2 regions of the Devosia sp. MC521 genome follow, and region 2 is predicted to be linked to the other one. Evidence: predicted binding sites of a transcription regulator. Region 2 holds the regulator's gene; the other holds the start of a gene.

What was found. Region 2 encodes HrcA, which represses chaperone genes, less so after heat shock. Its sites were predicted from a motif close to GTTAGCACTCNCNNNNNGNGAGTGCTAAC; they were not measured.
Positions count from the first base shown of each region.
Region 1: a site for HrcA is predicted at 3,642-3,670, ahead of groES (co-chaperone GroES). Genes of this name have one in related genera too.

Region 1 covers NZ_CP059902.1:426,094-437,513, reverse strand. Annotated here, with positions in the region: gene H4N61_RS02100 (sigma-54 dependent transcriptional regulator) at 1-1,396, shown strand, start outside; gene H4N61_RS02095 (hypothetical protein) at 1,481-1,882, opposite strand; gene H4N61_RS02090 (DMT family transporter) at 1,887-2,852, opposite strand; gene H4N61_RS02085 (hypothetical protein) at 2,873-3,064, opposite strand; gene H4N61_RS02080 (DUF427 domain-containing protein) at 3,170-3,529, opposite strand; gene groES (co-chaperone GroES) at 3,716-4,006, shown strand; gene groL (chaperonin GroEL) at 4,065-5,705, shown strand; gene H4N61_RS02065 (BrnA antitoxin family protein) at 5,842-6,075, shown strand; gene H4N61_RS02060 (TSUP family transporter) at 6,072-6,821, opposite strand; gene H4N61_RS02055 (glycosyltransferase) at 6,888-7,835, shown strand; gene H4N61_RS02050 (GtrA family protein) at 7,832-8,227, shown strand; gene H4N61_RS02045 (hypothetical protein) at 8,224-8,388, opposite strand; gene hisG (ATP phosphoribosyltransferase) at 8,391-9,083, opposite strand; gene H4N61_RS02035 (ATP phosphoribosyltransferase regulatory subunit) at 9,080-10,144, opposite strand; gene hisS (histidine--tRNA ligase) at 10,257-11,420, opposite strand, start outside.
Region 2 covers NZ_CP059902.1:3,610,199-3,621,618, reverse strand. Annotated here, with positions in the region: gene rsmI (16S rRNA (cytidine(1402)-2'-O)-methyltransferase) at 1-433, opposite strand, end outside; gene hemW (radical SAM family heme chaperone HemW) at 505-1,656, opposite strand; gene H4N61_RS17485 (non-canonical purine NTP pyrophosphatase) at 1,738-2,382, opposite strand; gene rph (ribonuclease PH) at 2,534-3,250, opposite strand; gene hrcA (heat-inducible transcriptional repressor HrcA) at 3,390-4,475, shown strand; gene grpE (nucleotide exchange factor GrpE) at 4,549-5,133, shown strand; gene H4N61_RS17465 (DUF6500 family protein) at 5,205-5,423, shown strand; gene pncA (bifunctional nicotinamidase/pyrazinamidase) at 5,447-6,082, opposite strand; gene pabB (aminodeoxychorismate synthase component I) at 6,079-7,854, opposite strand; gene H4N61_RS17450 (hypothetical protein) at 7,967-8,299, shown strand; gene dnaK (molecular chaperone DnaK) at 8,527-10,434, shown strand; gene dnaJ (molecular chaperone DnaJ) at 10,782-11,420, shown strand, end outside.

The DNA.
Region 1 (11,420 bases), 600 kb from region 2:
CGGCCGGCTTTTGCTGATCGACCGCGACGCGGAAGGCGCAAGTCGCTTAGGGAGCGCGTTGAGAACCGCCCTATTGGTGAGCCCCAAAGTCAGCGTGGTCGATTGCGGGAAAGCAGCCAACGACCTGCTTCGCCAAATGTCGTTCGACATTATCCTCGCCGATCTTGCGAGCCTTACAGACCTTTCAGCTAGTGCCGAGGACGCCATGGCGCGCCTTGTCCGCCTTGCAGAAGGGGCCTTGATCGTTGCGCTTGCCGACAGCGGTTCGGTGAGCGGGGCACTAGCCGCCATGCGTGCCGGCGCTCACGATTATGTTTCCAAACCGACTAATGGGGAAACTCTGGCGGCGCGCATTGGCGAATTGGCCCAGCGTCATGGTCGCCCCAAGGCGCTTGGCATGGAAACCAGCGTCGAGAGCGGGGTCGCCGACTACGGTGGATTTGTCGGCGTCTCAAGCGCCATGCAGTATCTTTACGAGCAGATCGGGCGCGTGGCGACGTCGTCAGCACCCGTGTTCATCACGGGCGAAAGCGGCACCGGCAAAGACGTCTGCGCCGAGGCGCTGCACCAGAAAGGGCCGCGGAGCGGCAAGCCGATTGTGGCGATCAACTGCGCCGCTATTCCGCGCGATTTGATGGAGAGCGAGCTTTTCGGCGTCGTTCGGGGTGCCTTTACGGGGGCGCATGAAGATCGCAAGGGGGCAGCAGAACTCGCCGATGGCGGCACGCTGTTCCTCGACGAAATCGGCGAAATGGACCTTTCGCTCCAAGCCAAGCTTTTGCGCTTCCTGCAGACCGGCGTGATTTCGCGTGTTGGCGAAACGGCCACACGTAAGGTCGATGTGCGCGTGGTTTGCGCCACCAATCGCAATCCGATGCAGATGATTGCCGAGCGCAAGTTCCGCGAAGATCTCTTCTATCGCCTCCACGTTCTGCCTATCCATTTGCCGCCCCTGCGTCAGCGCCCGAGCGACATCATGGTTTTGGCTCGGCATTTCCTCGCGCGTTATGCGCGGGAAGAGAACAAGGTTTTTGGTGGTTTCACCCTCGATGCCGCCCAGCAACTGGCCGGTGGAGACTGGCCGGGCAATGTGCGCCAGCTTCAAAACATGATCCGCCGGATCGTGGTGATGTTCGATGGTGGCGACATTACCGGACGAATGCTCGCGACAGCCGATATTGAAGCGCGCGCGGTATCACCGTCTGCAGTGGAATCGCCGCGCGCCGATGGTCGCCGCACGGTGCAGCCCATGTGGCAGCAAGAGCAGCGCATTATCGAAGACGCAGTGGCCATATTTGGCGGCAATATCTCGCTAGCGGCAGCAGCACTCGAGATCAGCCCGTCAACGATCTACCGCAAGCGTCAGAACTGGGCGGAAATGGCAGCTGCGGGCTAACGCCCCTGCCCTTTCGCGATCACCACAAAACAAAAGGCCCCCGACAAAATCGGGGGCCTTTGTTATTTCGAATGTTGGTTTGGCTTAGAGGCCGAACGCGACGACCGATACGAGGCCGAGTACAACAGCAGACAGTGGAGCCATGACGGTGCGCTCTGCCTTGCTCTTGGAATTGAGCTGGGTCAGCATGAAGTAAAGAACAACTGCTGCAAAACCCCACATCGCCACAACTAGGCCTGTGTCAGGAACATAGGTGCTGTGGATCTCTTCGCTGAAAACACCAACGGTGGTGAGTGCGGCGTAGCTCACAGCTGCCGCGACAACGATGGCGATGAGGCTGAGAATACGCTGACCACCTTCGAGGCGCTTGTTCTGGCCGCCGAATACGTACTGGCCAAGTGGTGCGCCGAGGATGAGTGCGAGCTGGAAGAGGGAGAAAACGGCCAGGATGACCGTGAGGGTAACTGCTGAAGGTGCGCTGTGCATTTTCTTAAGGAGTACTAGCTTCTTTCGCGCGACGCCGGTCGAGGCCGAGCCAACGTTCGCGCAGGATTACGGCAATGCCGGAGGCGACGATGATGATCGCACCGATGATCATGGTGATCGTCGGTACATCTGAAAAGAGTAGATAACCGATAATAATCGTCAGGAGGAGTGAGACATATTCGAACGGTGCAATAACCGACATGTCTGCGTAACGGTAGCAGGATGTCAGGAGGAGCTGCCCTAACCCACCAAAAAATCCTGCACCAATCAGAAGTGCCGCCAACTCAGGCGTTGGCATGACCCAGCCAAAGGGCAAGGTGACGAGGCTCAGGACGCTCGCGCTGACAAAGAAATAGGTCACGATGGTTTCAGTGCGCTCGGTTTGAACGAGTTTTCGCACCTGCAACATGGCAAAAGCGGAAAGAATAGCCGCCCCCAAGGCCGCTAACGCGCCGATTGTCTCTGCAGAATCAGCGCCGGACTGGCCGCTGAAGATGGTCAGGCGAGGCCACAGAATGATCACCACCCCAACGAGACCGATAATCACCGTCGTCCAGCGGAAGGTATAGACGCGCTCGTGCAGCAGAATGGCTGAGAGGATGACAATAACCAGCGGGGAGGCATAGCCGATAGCGGTAGCCTCTGGCAGGGGCAGCCGGGTCAGCGCGAAAAAGCCAAGCGCCATCGAACACACGCCGATGAGCCCGCGCAACACATGCCCAAAGGGGCGCGATGTTTTGAAAGCAGTGGAGAGCCGGCCCCGCAGCGCAAGAAACGCGAGGACCGGCACGAGTGCGAAAAAGCTACGGAAGAACACCATTTCCCCGGCGGGGATGGTGTCAGCGGCTTTCAACATGGTCGCCATGACCACGAAGCAGCATACGGACAGGATTTTAAGGAAAATGCCTCGGAGAGGTCCGGCCACGCCGCCTAGTTCGGCGGTGCTGGAATTTCGAGGCGAGAGATCCACATTATCTCCTGTCGGCGGGCTTACTTGCCAGCCGCTTCCAGCTTTTCCTTAGCAATACGGGCAGTTGCGAAAGCCTTGTGCTCAGGACCGACGGCAGAGCCAGTCTTGAGGGCCTTGCCTTCCGCATCCTGGACTTCCCAGTGCCAGTTGGTGTTTGCGCCAACGCCGCCGACGCGGCGCAGTTTGATCTGAAGTGTCGATTGTTCGCTCATATGCGTCTTATGGCCTTGAATGATTGGAAGGGAAAGAGGGGGAGTTGGGCATTTCCATGATCTGGTGCCACGAAATGCGGATTTGCCTGTGCCAGTAGCCGTATCCTAGCCCCCTGTCACCTGAATAGAGATGCGATCGCCGCCAAAGGTGATCAAATCGCGCAGCTCAGCGTAATCACCCTCGGCATAGGGGTAGTACCAGGCTAAATCGTCGCCATCGGCGGTGAGGGTCTTTATATTGTAGTAATGCGCTTCACCGAGCCCATCCTCCTGCCGCTTGGTATCAGACGCCTCCAAGATCGAGGGGTGAACATCCTCAATGGGGAAGTAGTAGCGCGTCTCACGCCCGGGCTGTTCGAGCTTTAGCGCTTTGGAAGTGCTCGCGATTTCGTCGCCGTCAAAAAAGATATGAACGCGACTTGAGACGGGGCTTATGGTCCGGCCCGGTGTGTTGAGTGTGGACATGGGGCTATCCTTATTTTCCACGTTTGTCATGACGCTCTAACGCACGAGAAAAAACTTAGGTTCACGTCCCTTGACTCCACTTGGAGGGCGTTCCTATATCCAGTGCAGCACTGTTAGCACTCAGATGTATCGAGTGCTAACAGTGCGCAAAATTGCATTCAGAAATGATGCCAAGAGGATATTACCATGGGCTTTCGTCCCCTGCATGACCGCGTAGTCGTCCGTCGCGTTGACAGTGAAGAAAAGACCAAGGGCGGGATCATCATTCCAGATACCGCCAAGGAAAAGCCGTCTGAAGGTATCGTCGTTGCTGTGGGCCCAGGTGCTCGCGACGACGCTGGCAAGACCGTTGCCCTCGACGTAAAGGCAGGCGATCGCGTGCTTTTCGGCAAGTGGAGCGGCACCGAAGTTAAGGTCGACGGCGAAGACCTGATCATCATGAAGGAAAGCGACATCATGGGCGTGATCGAGGCTTAATTGCCTCTCCGCTTTTGACTGTCTCTCCCATTAATTAGAATTCTTAAGGAGCCACACCATGGCCGCTAAAGAAGTAAAATTCTCCGCCGAAGCTCGCGAAAAGATGCTCCGTGGCGTCAACATTCTCGCCAACGCTGTTAAGGTCACTCTCGGTCCAAAGGGCCGTAACGTTGTGATCGAAAAGTCCTTCGGCGCTCCACGCATCACCAAGGACGGTGTGTCGGTTGCTAAGGAAATCGAACTTGAAGACAAGTTCGAAAACCTCGGCGCACAGCTGCTGCGTTCGGTCGCTTCCAAGACCAATGACGTTGCTGGCGACGGCACCACCACTGCAACCGTTCTCGGCCAGGCAATTGTTGTCGAAGGCGTGAAGGCTGTTGCTGCTGGCTTCAACCCAATGGATCTCAAGCGCGGTATCGACATGGCAGTTGCCGAAGTCGTCGCTTCGCTCAAGGCATCGTCCAAGAAGATCACTTCCTCTTCGGAAGTTGCTCAGGTCGGCACCATCTCGGCTAACGGTGAATCGTCCATCGGCGACATGATCGCTGAAGCGATGCAGAAGGTTGGTAACGAAGGCGTTATCACCGTCGAAGAAGCCAAGACCGCTGAAACCGAACTTGATGTCGTTGAAGGCATGCAGTTCGACCGTGGGTACCTCTCGCCGTACTTCGTGACCAACGCAGAAAAGATGACTGCGGTTCTCGAAGATCCAGTGATCCTCCTGCACGAAAAGAAGCTCTCGAACCTGCAGGCTATCCTGCCGATCCTCGAAAGCGTTGTTCAGTCCCAGCGTCCACTGCTTATCATTGCAGAAGACATCGAAGGCGAAGCACTCGCGACCCTCGTTGTGAATCGTCTGCGTGGCGGCCTCAAGGTTGCAGCTGTTAAGGCTCCAGGCTTCGGCGATCGTCGTAAGGCAATGCTCGAAGACATCGCGATCCTGACCGGCGGTCAGGTCATCTCGGAAGACCTCGGCATCAAGCTCGAAAACGTGACCATCGACATGCTCGGCACTGCCAAGCGCGTTGAAATCACCAAGGAAAACACCACCATCGTTGATGGTGCTGGTACCCAGGAAGACATCCAGGGTCGCGTTGGCCAGATCAAGGCGCAGATCGAAGAAACCACTTCGGACTACGACCGTGAAAAGCTGCAGGAACGTCTTGCTAAGCTTGCTGGTGGCGTTGCTGTCATCCGCGTTGGCGGCTCGACCGAAGTTGAAGTTAAGGAACGCAAGGACCGCGTTGACGACGCTCTGAACGCAACCCGCGCTGCGGTTGAAGAAGGCATCGTACCAGGCGGCGGCGTTGCTCTGCTGCGCGCTTCGAACTCGATCACCGTTAAGGGTGCGAACGCTGACCAGGAAGCTGGTATCGCTATCGTTCGTCGCGCTCTTCAGGCTCCAGTTCGCACCATTGCGAACAATGCTGGCGCTGAAGGTTCGGTCGTTGTTGCTCGTATCCTCGAAAACAACGCAGTATCGTTCGGCTACAACGCTGCGACCGACGAATACGGCGATCTGGTTGCCCTCGGCGTTATCGACCCAGTTAAGGTCGTTCGCACCGCGCTTCAGGACGCAGCTTCGGTTGCATCGCTCCTGATCACCACCGAGGCTATCATCGTTGAAGCCCCTAAGGCTGACGCTCCGGCAATGCCAGGCGGCGGCGGCATGGGCGGCATGGGCGGCATGGACTTCTAGTAGTCCACACGCTCAGACCAACCGGTCTAAAGCGAAACGGGAAAGGCGTCGTGGAAACACGGCGCCTTTTCTTTTGAGTGATTGAGACGGGACGACCTAGCGCGTGTAGAATGCGCTCACACAAGGACCCATACATATGCGACCACCAAGACGCGCCAGCGCCCTCGATACGGCTGAAGCGGCCTTCAAGGCGGCGACCAGCAAGCCAAGCACAGAGGCTCCTGCAGCGCGTGTCCACGCGCCACCCGAAGGCAAAGAGCTGGTGAGCCTAAAGCTCGACCGGGCTGTGTTGGAACATTTTCAGGATGACGGCCCCGGCTGGCAGGACCGTATCAACGCTGCGCTGCGTTCGGCTGCTGGCCTCGATTAAGGCCAGAACAGCAGTTTGACGGCCATCGCAATCGAGACGACGACGACCAAGGGGCGGATCAGCGTTGCGCCGAACTTAATGCCGGTGCGCGCGCCAACATAGCCGCCGATGATCTGGCCAAGGGCCATAGCAATGGCGAACGGCCAGACAACATGGCCCTGCGGGATGAAGATCACGAGCGCTGCCAGGTTGGACGTGCAGTTGAGGATTTTGGTGTGGCCTGTGGCGCGGGTAAGTCCGAGGCCGAACAGGACCACAAAGCCAATCGAGAAGAACGAACCTGTACCGGGCCCAAAAATCCCATCGTAAAAGCCGATCAGGAAACCCATGACCGGGATGAAGATGTGCTCGGGCAGGCGCGCGACACGATCGGCATCGGAGAGTTTTGGCGCGAATAAGAAGTAAAGCGCAATGGCGATGAGCGCCACTGGTACGGCGACGGTGAGGAAGGTTACGTCGATCGAGGCGACAGTGAAAGCGCCCAGCATTGAGCCCAAAAACGTCAGCACCACCGCAGGCAGCAGCTTCTTGATGTCGACAAAGCCGCGACGCCAATAGGTGAGGCCCGCCATGCCAGTGCCGATAATGGACTGCATTTTATTGGTCGCCAGCGCAGCTACAGGCGAAATGCCGGTCGCCATAATGGCAGGCAGCGCAATCATCCCCCCGCCCCCGGCAATCGCATCGACAAAACCTGCCAACATGCCCACACCCATTAGGGCAAGAAGAAGCAAGGGATCGAGCATAGGATCGTTACACTTTTTTTGATGATGTGCCGGTAAGATGGCCACGTTTCCGGGGGGAGATTACGCGTGACCAAGCTTTATCGGGGCAACCATGTAGCGGTTATCCTGCCATGTTACAACGAGGCTAACATCATCGCCGACGTGGTAGCGGCATTTCGCGCTGCCTTACCGGAAGCCAGCATCTACGTTTTCGACAATGCCTCGACCGATCACACGGCCGAGATCGCTGCGGCAGCGGGTGCCATCGTCCGGCATGTGCCCTATCGTGGAAAAGGCAATGTTGTGCGCAGGCAGTTTGCCGATGTCGATGCGGACGTTTATGTCATGGCTGATGGCGATGGCACATATGACGCCAGCCAGAGCCAATTCATGGTCGACCAACTCCTCGACCAGGGGTTAGACCTCGTTGTTGGTACACGCCAGCCCATTGGCGATGGGCAGGAATATCGTCCGGGTCACGTCCTTGGAAATCGGCTGCTGACTGGCACAGTGGCCCGCATTTTCGGGAGTGGGTTTACCGATATGCTCTCGGGCTATCGCGTCCTCTCGCGCCGGTTCGTCAAATCTTTCCCGGCGCTCTCCCAGGGCTTTGAAATCGAGACAGAGCTGACCATTCACGCGCTTGAGCTCCGCGCGCCCTATAGCGAAGTGCCGACCGCCTATGGCAGCCGCATCGAGGGTTCGACGAGCAAGCTCAGCACATATCGCGATGGGCTGCGAATTCTGGAAATGATCGTTCGTCTTTATGCCCGAGAACGACCGCGACAGCTTTATCTTTGCACCGGGGCGATCATCGCTATCATCTCAATGCTGCTGGCCGTGCCCATCATCATTGAGTATCTCGACACCGGCCTTGTGCCCCGGTTCCCCACCGCAATCCTGGCTGGATTTGGCGTCTTATGTGGGGTTGTTTTGGGCGCGACCGCGGTGATCCTAGACAGCGTAGTCACCGGTCGACGAGAAACCAAGAGACTGCGATACCTTGAAATGCGTGCACCGCAGGCCCTACAATGAGTGCGGTTCGGCGGCTCGTGCCCTTCGCCTTCGCTGGCGGATTGGCCTTTGTAGTGGATGCTGGGGTGTTGGTTTTAACAGCGCCCTACATCGGACCGTTCTGGGGAAGAGCGCTGTCTTTCCTCGCCGGTGTTGGCACCACATGGGTGATCAACCGCAATGTCACATTTAAAGATCGCAGGACTGGGGTTAGCAAGGGCGAAGAGTTTTTGCGCTATCTGACGGCTATGTTGCCGGGCGCTGGGATGAACTGGCTCGCCTATGGCATAGTCGCCAGTATTGTTCCCCATACCAGCCTCGGCCTAACGCTTGCTGTCGCTGCGGGCAGTATAGCCGGACTCGGCGTCAACTTCCTTGCCGCCGATAAGCTGATCTATAAAAAATCGCGTTAAGGCTGAGGCTCGCTTGGCGCTTCAGCAGGTGCAACATCAGCGGATGGCGCTTCAGGCGCCACCACCGGGGCTTTTTTCCGATCTTTTTGCGGGTACCAACCCGAATAAAGAATGGCGCTGACACCGATCAAAACGACGAGCAAAATCAGCGCCAGTTCCATGATTAGTTCCCGAGCTTGTTGAGAAGGTCGCTCAAAATCGCCTTGCGTTCCACATCCCAAGGGGCGGTCTTCGAGACGATGAGATTGGCTTCACTCTTGAGCATGACCCCGTCTTCCAGAACACGCAAGCCATTGGCGACAAGCGTCGAGCCGGTCGAGGTGATGTCCACGACGATGTCCGCGACGCCCGCTGCGGGAGCCGCTTCGGTGGCGCCGAGGCTTTCGACGATACGGTATTCCGCAATACCCGCGCGCTCAAAATGCTGGCGCGTGATGGTGATGTACTTGGTGGCAATCCGCATCCAGCGCTTGTGGCGCGAACGAAAGTCGGAGGCGACGTCAGCCAGATCGTGGAAATGGGTCACGTCGATCCAGGATTCCGGGACAGCGACAACAACGTCGGCATGCCCAAATTCCAGATCGCGCACGAATTCAACCGATGCGGGACCGGCTTCGCTGGTTTCGTGGATCAGATCGCGCCCGGTCACACCGAGGTCGATATTGCCACGGATCAGCTCGCGCGCAATTTCGGAGGCCGGATAGAAGCGCACGGTGATCTCCGGCATGCCCTCAATGGCGCCAAGATAGGAGCGTGCACCTCCCGGACGGGTGATTGTCAAACCGCGATGGGCAAACCATTCGCGGGTCAGTTCTTCGAGACGGCCCTTGGAGGGAACGGCAAGAGTAAGGGTCATTTTGGCCACTCCGCTTCAAGACGGTCGACCCACAAGGCACAGCCCGATGCTGCGATTGGGGCGGTCGCGCCGAGGCGTTCGAGGAGGCGATCGTATTGGCCGCCGGAGGCAAGGACTGTATCGCCCTGCCCGCGCATCTCAAAAACAATGCCGGTGTAATAATCGAGGCGCGGCGAGAAGCTAGCGTCAAAGGTGACACGTGCTTCGCCCAAACCATCGAGATGACGGCGGATCGCACGGACAGGCGCGCCAAGGAAAAGCTTATGCTTTTCGCCCAAGGCTTCGATCTCGCGCAGCGCGGTCAGCACGTCGCCCTTGATCGCGAGATAGGTACGCAGCAAGGCAATTGTTGCGGCAGGTACATGTTCCGCATCAAGCGTTTGCTGGGCCAGATAGCGATCAGCAATTTCTTCTGGCGTACGGCCTTCGGTGAGGCTGAGACCAGCCGAAACCATGCGCGCAGTGACGTCTTCAATCAGGGCATCGCGTTCCACCACAGCGCTGCTGGCGCTGTCGCCGCTCTGTTCGAGGCGAGAGAGCAAACGCTCCATTGCTTCTTGGTGGCCGAAACGGTGACGAATGCGGCTACGCCAAGCAGCCGGCATATCGGCCTGCGCGAGCAACGCCTCAAATAGACCAACACCACCAAGGCGCACTTCGGGGCTGACGCCATAAAGGCGCAATGCCGCGCGGGCAAAGGTGAGCACCTGATCGAGCGCGATATCGCCGTCGGGCTGAGCAAGGAGTTCAACACCGGCCTGCTCAAATTCGGCGGGGCCGGTTTCGCGCTGGCGGAAGATCGGGCCGAGATAGGAGAAGGCTGCCGGTTCGCGGGTGCCATTGGCGATATAGTCGGCAACGATGGGCAGGGTAAAATCGGGGCGCAGGCAATATTCTGCGCCAGTCACGTCGGTGGTGAGCAGCAGACGGCGACCGAACTCTTCGCCTGCAAGATCGAAATATGGGTCTGCCTTCAAGAGCAGGGGCGGGGTAGCGCGATAGCCACCCTGCGCTTCAACCAGCGCTTCGAGTTGGGAACGACGATAGGCGGCGTTTGTCATTGGAGACCGCTCACGAGCTGAAGAAGAAAGTTAGCCCCCCTCACCCGGCGCAGCGCGCCGACCTCTCCCCGCAGGGGAGAGGACAGAAGGCGTTCGTTGGCGGCTCCGAGCATCATTGTTCGCTCAAGAGCTTCTGGATAGCAGAGACGAGGTCTTCACGCTTGATTTCGAACTGGCCCGGGCGGGCAGCCTTCCATTCAGCGTTGTCCGTGATGCCTTCTGCGGCTTGCTTGCCAGCAACCAGATCCTTGATCTGCAAAATGCCCTGTTCGCGTTCCATCGAGCCTTCGATGATCACGGCCGGGGCGTTGCGCTTGTCGGCATAGGCGACCTGCTTGCCAAAGTTCTTGGTGTTGCCCAGGAACATTTCAGCGCGAATGCCAGCGTTGCGCAGCTCGGCGACCATGGCCTGATAGCCAGCCATCTGGTCCTTATCCATGACCAGGACGACAACTGGGCCAGCAGGCTCGGTCGTGGCAAGATTGCCCGTGAGTTTGAGCGCATTGGCAAGGCGCGAGACGCCGATGGAGAAGCCTGTCGCCGGAACCGGCTCACGACGGAAGCGCGAGACCAGACCATCGTAACGACCACCGCCGCCGACAGAACCAAAGACCACGTCCTGGCCCTTCTCGTTCTGCACCTTGAAGGTCAGTTCAACCTCAAAGACAGCGCCGGTGTAATATTCAAGTCCACGCACGACCGATGGGTCGAGAATGACACGACCGCCAAAGCCAGCGGCGTTAACGAGGCCGAAGATCGACGCCAGTTCCTGAACGCCAGCCAAGCCCGCTTCCGAGCCACCGATCAGACCTGCGAGGGTGTTGATGGTGGAGATAACATGCTCGTTGGAGCCCTTTTCAACGCCGTCAGCAGGAATACCGCTGTCGATATAGCCCATGATGGGATCGATCTGCTCAGCAGACAGGCCCGCGCCCTTGGTGAAGTCACCCGACTCGTCCTTACGGCCCGCGCCGAGGAGGAGTTTGACGCCCTCAGGGCCGAACTTATCGAGCTTATCGATAGCGCGCAAAACGGTGAGCTTTTGCTCGTCCGTGGTAACGCCTGCTGTGGCCAGCACGCCGTCGAGAACCTTACGGTTATTGACGCGCACAATGTACTGGCCCTGAAGGCCCAGCGCATCCATGACGTCAGCCATCATCATGCACATTTCGGCGTCCGCTTCCGGACCACCGGCGCCAACAGTGTCGGCGTCAAACTGCATGAACTGACGGAAACGACCCGGACCGGGCTTTTCATTGCGGAATACATAACCCTG
Region 2 (11,420 bases):
GCAGGCCTGCCACCACCAAAGCCGAAAGCAACGCCGAGGCTCCGGGAATGGGGAAGACCGGCAGGTTCTGTTCAGCCAAGACGCGGATGAGCGGAAAGCCCGGATCGGAGAGCAGGGGGGTGCCCGCATCAGAAATGAGTGCAATCACTGCGCCAGCGCTAATGCGGTTGGCGATATCTTCTGCCTTCTCGCGCTCATTGTGCTCGTGAAAGGCGACGCGGCGGGCGCGGATACCAAAATGATCAAGCAGCTTTGCCGAGGTGCGGGTGTCCTCGCAGAGGATCGCGTCGGCAGCAGCCAAAGTTTCAAGCGCACGAATGGTGATATCGCGAAGATTGCCAATGGGTGTCGCAACGACATAAAGCCCAGGCAACAAGAGCGGCGCGTCAAAGCTACTGCCGGCAATAAAGAAATTCTTGCTGGTCTCACTCATGACAGCGCCTTTTATGAATAGTCAAAACTTGGAGCAGGTGAGGGCGCCGGGCGCCATCACCCAAAAAGGTTTTACGCTGCGAGATCGGCGACAACCGCGTCGAGAACAGGAAAACCCTTCTCCGTGACGCGCAGATTGCCGTTGGGGAGCGTTTCGAGGAAGCCATAGCCCTTCAAAACCTCGATCTGCCTTTCCGCCAGACCACGGCCGGAAATAGCCATGAAGCGCGATGGGGAAATGCCTTCCTTAAGACGCAGCCCCATGACGAGATATTCGTCGCCCTGTTCTTCCCAGCTCAGCACATCATTGGTGACCATGCCGTGGCCGTGTTTTTCCGTCAGGTCGAGCCACTGCCATGGCATTTTCTCGCAGGCTGTCGCGTAGCGCTGATGATTGACCATGAGGCGACCATGTGCGCCCGGACCAATGCCAGCATATTCGCCATAACGCCAATAGAGCATGTTATGGCGGCTTTCCTGACCGGGCACAGCATGGTTGGAAATCTCATAGGCGGGCATGCCAGCAGCCGACGTCAGCTCCTGCGTCATCTCATAAAAATCCGCGCCGAGATCTTCGTTCGGCATGATGAGCTTACCGGCATTATAGAGATCGTAGTAGCGCGTACCCTGCTCAATGGTGAGCTGGTAAAGGCTCAAGTGACCATCGGCCAGCCAGATGGCTTCCTTGAGCTCATCTTCCCAATCTTCAAGCGTCTGCTTGGGACGCGCGTAGATCAGATCAAAACTCGATCGATCAAAGATCGACTGCGCGATACGCACGGCAGCAATGGCTTCTTCGACAGAGTGGCGACGGCCCAATTCGGCCAGCGGACCAGGGCGCAGCGACTGCACACCGAGCGACACGCGATTAACGCCAGCCATGCGGAAGCCGCGGAAGCGATCCACCTCAACACTGGTTGGGTTGGCCTCCAGGGTGATTTCGGCATTGCTGTCGATTTGCCACTCATTGGAGATGGCATCCAAAATCGTGCCAACGGCCTTTGGCGACATCAGCGAAGGCGTGCCACCGCCAAAGAAAATCGACTGCACTAGACGGCCGGGCGTGAGCGAACCCATATGGGCGATCTCACGCTTATAGCCTTCAACGAAGGCATCTTCGTCAAACGGGCCGCGATGCACATGCGAGTTGAAATCGCAGTAGGGGCATTTGGAGGCACAGAAAGGCCAGTGCACATAAATGCCGAAGAGATCATTCCCGTTCATGGTCGAACGCCTCGCATAATGCACCGATCCGCCCCGCCCATCGGGGACAGAAGAATTGTTACTGCCCAGACATTGGTCTGACTAGGCATGCTCTATCTGGTTCTCAACGAATTGGGCAAAGGCCCGCGCACGATGGGAAAGACCAGTTTGACCGGGCGACCAAGAATGCTTCACCTCAGGCGCCATTTCACCAAAAGTGATGTCATGGCCATCAGGCATGAACATCGGGTCATAGCCATGACCGACATCGCCGCGTGGCGGCCAGATCAGCGTCCCTTCGCACTTGCCAACAAAAAGCATATCGCGGCCATCGGGATGGGCAAGGCAAAGCGTGGCATTAAACGAGCCGCGACGCTGGCCGGGAGAGCCTGCGCCTGCGGCCTGCAAGGCATCTTCCACGCGCTTCATGGCGCGATTGAAGTCGCGCGGCACACCAGCCCAATCGGCGGTGTAAACACCCGGATCGCCATTGAGCGCGTCGACGCAAAGGCCGCTGTCGTCGGACAGAGCCAACATATTGGCGCCCGTCGCCGCAGCATGAGCCTTGGTGCGCGCGTTTTCGGCAAAGGTGGTGCCGGTTTCTTCTGGCTCCGGCAGGCCCAAATCGCCCGCCGACACCAGAACCAAACCAAAGGGCTCAAACAATTCGCGGAATTCTTTGAGCTTGCCCGCGTTATGGGTCGCGATGCAAAGACGATCACCGGGGCGAAGACGAGGGATGGTCATTTCTTTGTACCTTCGAGTGCGCGGACGATGTCATTCCATACGCGAGAATTGTGAGCGGAAAAATGGCGTTCGCCATTGGGCCGCGCCGCCTGCTCAGGGCGAGCAGGACGGTCAGCAAGACGAAACGGTAGCTTCTTCCGCAACCAGTGCATTATTGACCCAGAACTGCGCGCTGCTGCGCGGAAAGTTCGGTAATGCCCTTTTCGGCCAGACCCATAAGGGCTTCCAGCTCCGAGCGGTCGAACGGAGCGCCTTCAGCAGTGCCCTGAATTTCGACAAACTTGCCCGAACCGGTCATGACGAAGTTGGCATCCGTTTCCGCTTCGACGTCTTCGAGATAGTCGAGATCGAGAACCGGGGTGCCGCGATAAATGCCGCAAGAAACCGCTGCGATACTGTCCTTGAGAACCTTGCCCTTGGTCAGCTTGCGCTCTTCCATCCAGGCGATGGCATCAACCAGTGCCACATAAGCGCCCGAGATGGCTGCGGTACGGGTGCCGCCATCGGCTTCAAGCACGTCACAATCGAGAGTGATCTGAGCTTCGCCGAGCGCTGCCAAATCTACAACAGCGCGGAGCGAGCGACCGATGAGACGCTGAATTTCTTGGGTGCGGCCTGTCTGCTTGCCGGCTGTGGCTTCACGACGATTGCGCGAACCGGTGGCGCGGGGCAGCATGCCGTATTCAGCTGTGACCCAGCCCTGACCCTTGCCACGCAGCCAACCCGGAACGCTGGTTTCAACCGAAGCAGTGCACAAAACTTTGGTGTTGCCGAAGGTTACAAGGCACGAGCCTTCTGCTTTCATGGAGACCTTACGTTCAAAGGTCACCGTACGCATATCTGAAGGCTGTCGACCGGAGGGGCGCATATTTTGTCCGCTAGAAAATGGTGTTAACCGCCTCTTAACCTCCAACGGCCCCACTCACAAGCTGCGGCAGCTTGGCGCTTGGGGAGGAAGAGCTTAAATGAGAGTACAGGGTTAAAGCGAAAGATTTAGCATAAAAGCCATGACCAGACCGGCAGAAGACTTCCTTAGCGTGCTCAACACGCGCTCCCAGGAGATTTTTCGGACCCTCGTCGAGCGCTATCTCGACACCGGTGTGCCCGTGGGATCGCGTGATCTTAGCCGACTTTTGCAGGTGGAGCTTTCCCCCGCTTCTGTCAGAAATGTGATGGCAGACCTTGAAGACCTAGGTCTTATTGCGGCGCCACACACCTCCGCTGGCCGTGCGCCGACCCAGCAAGGCCTGCGCTTTTTCGTCGACTCCATGCTTGAAGTGGGCGCGGTGGATGAGGATGAGCGCGGCCGGATAGCCCGTCAGATGGAACACACGGCCGGGCGCGGGCAGGTCGAGGACATGCTGACGGAAGCCTCCTCCCTCCTCTCCGGCCTTAGCCACGGCGCTGGCGTAGTTATTGCCACCAAGGCCGATATGGTGCTGAGGCATATCGAATTTGTGCGCCTCGATAATTCACGGGCCATGGCCATCATGGTTGGCGAAGATGGGCAGGTGGAAAACCGCATCCTCGATCTTCCACCCGGCTACGCCGCGAGCTCCTTGCAGCAGGCGGGCAATTACCTCTCCAATTACATTGTCGGGCGCACTTTGGCGGAAGCCAAAAAACTGCTCAATGAGCGACGCGATGAACAACGCGCCGAATTGGACGAGCTCACCCAAAAACTCGTCGACGCTGGCATTGCGACCCTGTCCACCCCTGCGTCGGGCAATGCTCCCACGGTGATCGTTCGCGGCCGCGCCAATCTCATCAATGACACCATGGCCAGCGACGAGTTGGCACGGATGCGGCAGTTGTTCGATGAGCTGGAAAGCAAGGATGGATTGCTCGATCTCTTGGGCGATGCGGAGCGCGGGCAGGGTGTCCGTATTTTCATCGGCTCAGAGAATAAGCTCTTCTCCCTCTCCGGCTCTTCGGTGATTCTCTCGCCCTATAAGGATGCCAATGATCGGATCGTTGGCGTCTTAGGCGTTATCGGGCCAACGCGATTGAACTATGCACGCATTGTCCCCGTTGTGGACTACACGGCTAACGTCATTTCCGCGATGATTGCGCGTAAGCGCGCAGCACGGTGAGTGAGAGCTTGAATTACCGTCTCGCTTGACCGATATGCGGGACAGAAAGTTTTAACGAACGGAAGAAGACACAATGAGCGACGAAAACGCCGCCCAGGGCGAAAATCCGGAAGTCGAGATCCCGACCACCGAAACCGCTCCAGAAGTCGATCCCGTTGAGGCATTGCAGGCGGAAAACGCCGACCTCAAGGACCGCGTTCTGCGTACCATTGCGGAAATGGAAAACCTGCGTAAGCGCACGGAGCGCGAAGTCGCTGACACCCGCACCTACGCCATCGCTGGATTTGCTCGCGATATGCTGAGCGCCACCGACGCGCTGTCGCGCGCGCTGCTGGTCATCCCAGCCGATGTCCGTGAGAGCGCTGAAGGTTCACTCAAGAGCCTGATCGAAGGCATTGAGCTGGCTGAACGCGAAACCAACCGTCTTCTTGCCAAGCATGGCGTCAAGCCGATTGAAGCCGCTGGCCAGAAGTTCGATCCGCATAAGCACCAGGCGATGTTCGAAGTGCCGAACCCGGCCGTTCCAGAAGGCACGATTGTGCAGGTCGTTCAGGAAGGCTTTGCCATTGGCGAGCGCGTTCTGCGCCCAGCCATGGTTGGTGTTGCCAAGGGCGGTCCAGCGGCTGAAGCAGGCGACGCGATCGACAAGAACGCTTAAGCGCTCTGCCTTCACACTTGAAAGGGCGCCATCCGGTGCCCTTTTTTATGCCTCAAGCGGACGGAAAATAAATGACACCCGCACTGCGTGAAAAAGCCATCGCGGTGTGTACCGCCAAAATCGCACAAAAGGGGGAGGGCGTTGGCCTCTCGTTTTATGCGTTTTTCGCCAACCGCAATGACACGCCTGATCTGCTGATGGAAATGGCTACGTGGTGGATAAAAACCCACCGCCTTGATCATTTTGTCAAAGCGACCACGATCAAGGCGATGCTCATTGCCGAACGATAATCAGCTTAGTTTCACGTGAATCCTTAGCTGATTAGCTCGGCCGACGTGATCCGCGTCACGCCCGCTTCTTCCAAATCAGCCCAAGCCTTTTCGAGCGAACCGTTGGCATCGATGGCGCGGGTGGCGTCTTCAATGACAAAAGTCTCAAACCCGCCAGCGGCAGAATCAATAGCTGTCCAGGCCACACAAAAATCGGTGGCGAGGCCAACCACGAAGACCCGGCTCAAATTGCGCTCGCCAAGATAGCTCGCCAACCCTGTCAGGCTTGTGCGATCCGCTTCTTGAAAGCCCGAATAGCTATCGATGGCGCGATTAAAGCCTTTGCGGATAATCATTTGCGCGTGTGGGATGTCGAGATCAGCCGAAATTTCGGCGCCGCGCGTGCCCCATACGCAGTGGTTCGGCCACAAGACCTGTGTTCCATAATCCAGCTCTACCGTTTCAAATGGCGCCTTGCCCGCATGCTGGCTGGCAAAGGAGACATGATCGGCAGGGTGCCAGTCTTGGGTCAGCACGACATTGGCAAACTTCTTGGCCAAGGCGTTGACCACTGGAATGATCGCATCACCATCGGCAACGGCGAGACTGCCACCGGGCAGAAAATCATATTGCACATCGACAACGACCAGAACGTCGTCGGATTTGATTTCAAAGCTCATGCCTTGCCCCTTACCCACTCAGCACGGATAAGACCGCGCACGGAATTGCCGAGATAGATTGCATCAGCCGTTTCGAGATCGGCAAGGGTCAGGATGGCTTCTTCCGCCTTCCCGCTCGCCAAAACTTCTGCCCGCAATGTTCCCGGCAACAAGCCGGAGCTCACGGCAGGGGTCAGCAGCCGACCATCCCGCTCGATGAATAGATTGGTAAAAGAGCCCTCGGTCAGTTCGCCGCGCTCATTGGTGAAAACCAATTCATCCAAGCCACGCTCATCATGGGCGCGCTTTTTCGGTTCATCATAAAAGGAGCGATTGGTGGTTTTGTGCGCGACCCACACCGATGAGGATTGCAGGACTTCGCTGGCGATATCGAAGCGGAAGAGACTTGGGCTCGGAGGTAGAACCACCGCTGTCAAATCGAGCCCAGCTGCAGAATGAGTGAGACGAACCCGCATGGGCTGCGTCCAAGCGCTGGCGTTATCGTCGAGGAATGTTTCAATCGCATCGGCTTCTACCGGCAAGCCAAAATATTCAGCCGAGGCAAGCAGACGCTCAACATGGCGCTGTCGCAGCACGAAGCCTTCTTCCGCGCTCCACTTAAAAGTTTCGATAAGGGTCACCGGTTGGGCCGGGTCGGCCAGAAACTGCAATTTGAGCAAAGCCTCCTGATATTCGTCTTCGGCAACACTGTCGGCAACAATGCCCCCACCAACGCCGATCTCGCCCTTACCCGCTGCGTCAATAACGGCGGTGCGGATGGCGACGTTGAAACTGAAATCGCCATTTGGCGCGATAAAGCCGATAGAGCCCGTATAAACGCCCCGCGCGCCATCCTCGACCTCATGGATAATTTCCATCGCCCGCAATTTTGGGGCTCCGGTGATAGAGCCGCATGGAAAGAGATTTTCGACAGCACCAATGGCGGTCATCTCTGGAAGTAGGCGAGAAACAATGCCCGAAGTCATTGTGTGCAGCGTGCGATAAGTCTCCACCGTAAAAAGGTCTGTCACCCGCACCGAGCCGATCTCAGAAATCCGCGCCATATCATTGCGCAAGAGATCAACGATCATGAGATTTTCGGCGCGGTTTTTCTCGTCGCTCTGCAAGCGAGCGCGATAGGCCGCGTCGTCAGCGGCGCGGGGTGAGCGTTTTAAAGTCCCCTTCATCGGCCGCGCGCTGAGCGCGCCATCTTTTGCCGAGATGAACAGCTCCGGTGAGGCCGAGAGAATTTTGTGGTCACCCGCATCGATATAAGCGCCAAAGGCGGTGGGCTGGCTTTGCACAAGGCTGCGATAGAACCCGAGACTATCACCAACCAAATCGAACTCGGCCTTGAGGGTGAGGTTGATCTGATACACGTCGCCCGCCTCGATATAATTTTTTACCCGATCGAATGCTGATTTGTAGGTCTGAAAATCGGTTCGAGGGGCCAAACGTTCGGCTGCGCCCACAGGCGCTGCTGATAAAAGCGCGTTGACGGATTCTTGTGTAAGATATTTCGGGGCGTCATACACGCCAAACCAGAGCAGCGGGGACGCAGAATGCGCAGGCAAAAAGCCGCGCAAACGCTCCTCAAAGCCATAACCCATTTCATAGGCAAAATAGCCGGCCAGCCAGAGGCCCTGCGCCTGCAGCTCGACCATCTCCGCCATAACCAATAGCGCCTGATCATAGCTATGGGCGCTCAGCACGCGGTAGGGCGCTGAAAATAAAAGGCTCTTACTGTCTGCGTGAGCGCTGTCCTGCAACAGCACTGTGCCTTTTGAAATCATGACGCCTTCTAAAAGATTTCTCGGCCGTCCGATACTGCCCCCCTTGGCACCGTTTTGCGAAAATGGCAAAAGACGACGCGATTTTTCATGTCTATTTTCCGGAGAGTTTTATATGGCCAAGAATATCTTAGCCGCCATTGGTGCTGTCGCACTCCTGGCCGCTGCTATCCCTGCAATGGCAGAAACTGTTGAGTTCCAAATCATCAACAACAGCTCCATTGACCTGCATTATTTCTACACCACCCCGTCCAATGAAGACTCTTGGGGTGAAGACCTTCTCGAAAACCTCGGGGTGCTCGAAGCTGGCTTCGAAGCCACCGCCACCATCGGTGATGGTTCGGACCAGTGCCTTTATGACTTCAAGTTTGTTGGCGCCGAAGAGGAAGAGCTGATCGTCAACGAAGTCGATATCTGTTCGCTGGCAAGCTACACGCTCCAAGACTAAGCGGTAAAAGGACCCGAGTAATCCACCGGGTCTTCCACTGATTGTGCGGGGACGAAAATCATAACGCCCCCGCGCTTGAAGCCCTCGCCACACCCCCCTATATACGGCCCTAGGCCCCGAACGGGGCACTGATCCAGAACCTACGAGGGACCCCGGCCCCGAAGGGCCAGAAGTTGCTTTCGTTGCAAAGGACTTCACGGCGGGTTCGCTGAAAGAGAGGCTAGAGAATGGCTAAAGTTATCGGCATCGACCTCGGTACGACCAACAGCTGCGTCGCCGTCATGGACGGCAGCAACCCGAAGGTTATCGAGAACGCAGAAGGCGCACGCACCACGCCATCTATGGTTGCGTTTTCCAAGGACGGCGAACGTCTGGTCGGTCAGCCGGCTAAGCGCCAGGCCGTTACCAACCCAGAAAACACCCTGTTCGCTGTAAAGCGCCTGATCGGCCGTCGTTTCGACGACAAGATGGTCGAAAAGGACAAGGGTCTGGTTCCGTTCAAGATCGCACGCGCAAGCAATGGCGACGCATGGGTTGAAGCTTCGGGTGAGCAGTACTCCCCAAGCCAGGTTTCGGCCATGATCCTGCAGAAGATGAAGGAAACCGCTGAGGCTTACCTCGGCGAGACCGTCACTCAGGCAGTCATCACCGTTCCGGCTTACTTCAACGACAGCCAGCGCCAGGCCACCAAGGACGCAGGCAAGATTGCCGGCCTTGAAGTTCTGCGCATCATCAACGAGCCGACTGCAGCTGCGCTTGCATACGGCCTCGACAAGAAGAATTCCGGCACCATCGCGGTCTATGACCTTGGCGGCGGTACCTTCGACGTGTCGATCCTCGAAATCGGCGATGGCGTCTTCGAAGTGAAGTCGACCAATGGCGACACCTTCCTCGGCGGTGAAGACTTTGACATGCGTCTGGTCGACTACCTCGCTGACGAGTTCAAGAAGGAACAGGGGATCGATCTGCGTTCCGACAAGCTTGCTCTGCAGCGCCTAAAGGAAGCTGCTGAAAAGGCAAAGATCGAACTTTCGAGCGCCACTCAGACCGAAATCAACCTGCCGTTCATCACTGCAGACGCTTCCGGTCCAAAGCACCTGACCCTCAAGCTCTCGCGCTCCAAGCTCGAAACGCTGGTTGAAGACCTCATCCTGCGCACCATCGAGCCATGCAAGAAGGCGATGAAGGACGCGGGTCTGACCGCTTCGCAGATCGACGAAGTCGTTCTCGTTGGCGGTATGAGCCGCATGCCTAAGGTCCAGGAAGCTGTAAAGCAGCTGTTCGGCAAGGAACCACACAAGGGCGTAAACCCTGACGAAGTTGTTGCCCTTGGCGCAGCAATTCAGGGCGGCGTTCTGCAGGGCGACGTTAAGGACGTTCTGCTGCTCGACGTGACCCCGCTCTCGCTCGGCATTGAAACTCTGGGTGGCGTGTTTACCCGTCTTATCGACCGTAACACCACCATCCCGACCAAGAAGAGCCAGACCTTCTCGACCGCCGAAGACAATCAGTCGGCTGTGACCATCCGCGTGTTCCAGGGTGAACGCGAAATGGCTGCAGACAACAAGCTCTTGGGCAACTTTGACCTCGCCGGTATCCCACCAGCACCGCGTGGCGTTCCGCAGATCGAAGTGACCTTCGACATCGACGCCAACGGCATTGTGAACGTGTCCGCTAAGGACAAGGGCACTGGCAAGGAACACCAGATCCGTATTCAGGCATCGGGTGGTCTTTCGGACGCTGACATCGAGCAGATGGTCAAGGACGCAGAAGCCAATGCCGAAGCCGACAAGCGCAAGCGCGAATCGGTTGAAGCCAAGAACCAGGGTGAATCGCTCATCCACTCGACCGAAAAGTCCCTCAAGGACTACGGCGACAAGGTTCCTGCTGCTGACAAGACCGCGATCGAAACCGCGATCACCGATCTGCGCGCTGTCATCGACGGCGACGACGCAGAACTGATCAAGGAAAAGACCAATGCTCTGGCAGAAGCATCCATGAAGCTGGGCGAAGCCATGTACAAGGCTTCGCAGGCTGAAGCTGAAGCCAAGGCCGCTGGTACTGCTGACGACAACGATGACGACATCCTCGATGCCGACTTCGAAGAAGTAAACGACAGCGACACCAAGAAGTAAGAATAACTTCGACGGCGTTTTTGAAGGCTCGGTGGCAACACCGGGCCTTTTTTGTTTTGGGGTTTTGGCCCGCTGCCCACATCAGCGCGCTCGGCTTCAGGACCTGCCTACCGCAGATCCCAAGCCATTTTGGGCGACGGGTGCTCGCACAGGCCATCGCTATAGTTTCACGTGAATCCGTTTTGGACAAAAAGACAAAAGCCTGCGCCGGTTGATCGCAGCCTTACCCCTTGCTAAGACGCATACAACTGCCCATATCGGCAGTACTCGCCGGGATGACACCGGCTGTTTCAGTTTCAAGTCCAGCGCGACGACCATGACCGGCGCGATCCAGGAGATAGACTACCTTGGCCAAACGCGACTTCTACGAGGTGCTCGGCGCACAAAAGGGTGCCGATGATGCCGCCCTCAAGAGCGCTTATCGCAAGCTCGCCATGCAATTCCACCCGGACCGCAATCCGGGCAACGCAGAGGCTGAAGCCAAGTTCAAAGAAATCAACGAAGCCTATGACACGCTAAAGGACCCGCAGAAGCGTTCGGCCTATGACCGTTTTGGTCATGCCGCGTTTGAAAACGGCGGTGGCCGTGGCGGTGGCGGATTTGGTCCGGAGTTCAACTCCTCCATGTCCGATATTTTTGAAGACATCTTCGGTGACTTCATGGGCGGCGGTCGTCGCGGTGGCGGCGGTTCGGCCAAAACACGCGGCTCGGATCTGCGCTACAATCTCGAGATCTCGCTTGAAGAAAGCTTTGAGGGTCGCACGGTTGAAATCGACGTGCCAACGCTTGCTGGCTGCGACACCTGCGATGGTTCGGGCGCTAAGCCTGGCACCGGCACCCACACCTGCCGCCAGTGTAATGGCCATGGCAAGGTACGTGCGGCGCAGGGCTTTTTCACCATCGAACGCACCTGCCCAGTGTGTAGCGGCCGTGGCGAGATGATGGACCAGCCGTGCACCGATTGCGGTGGTCAGGGCCGTCGCCAG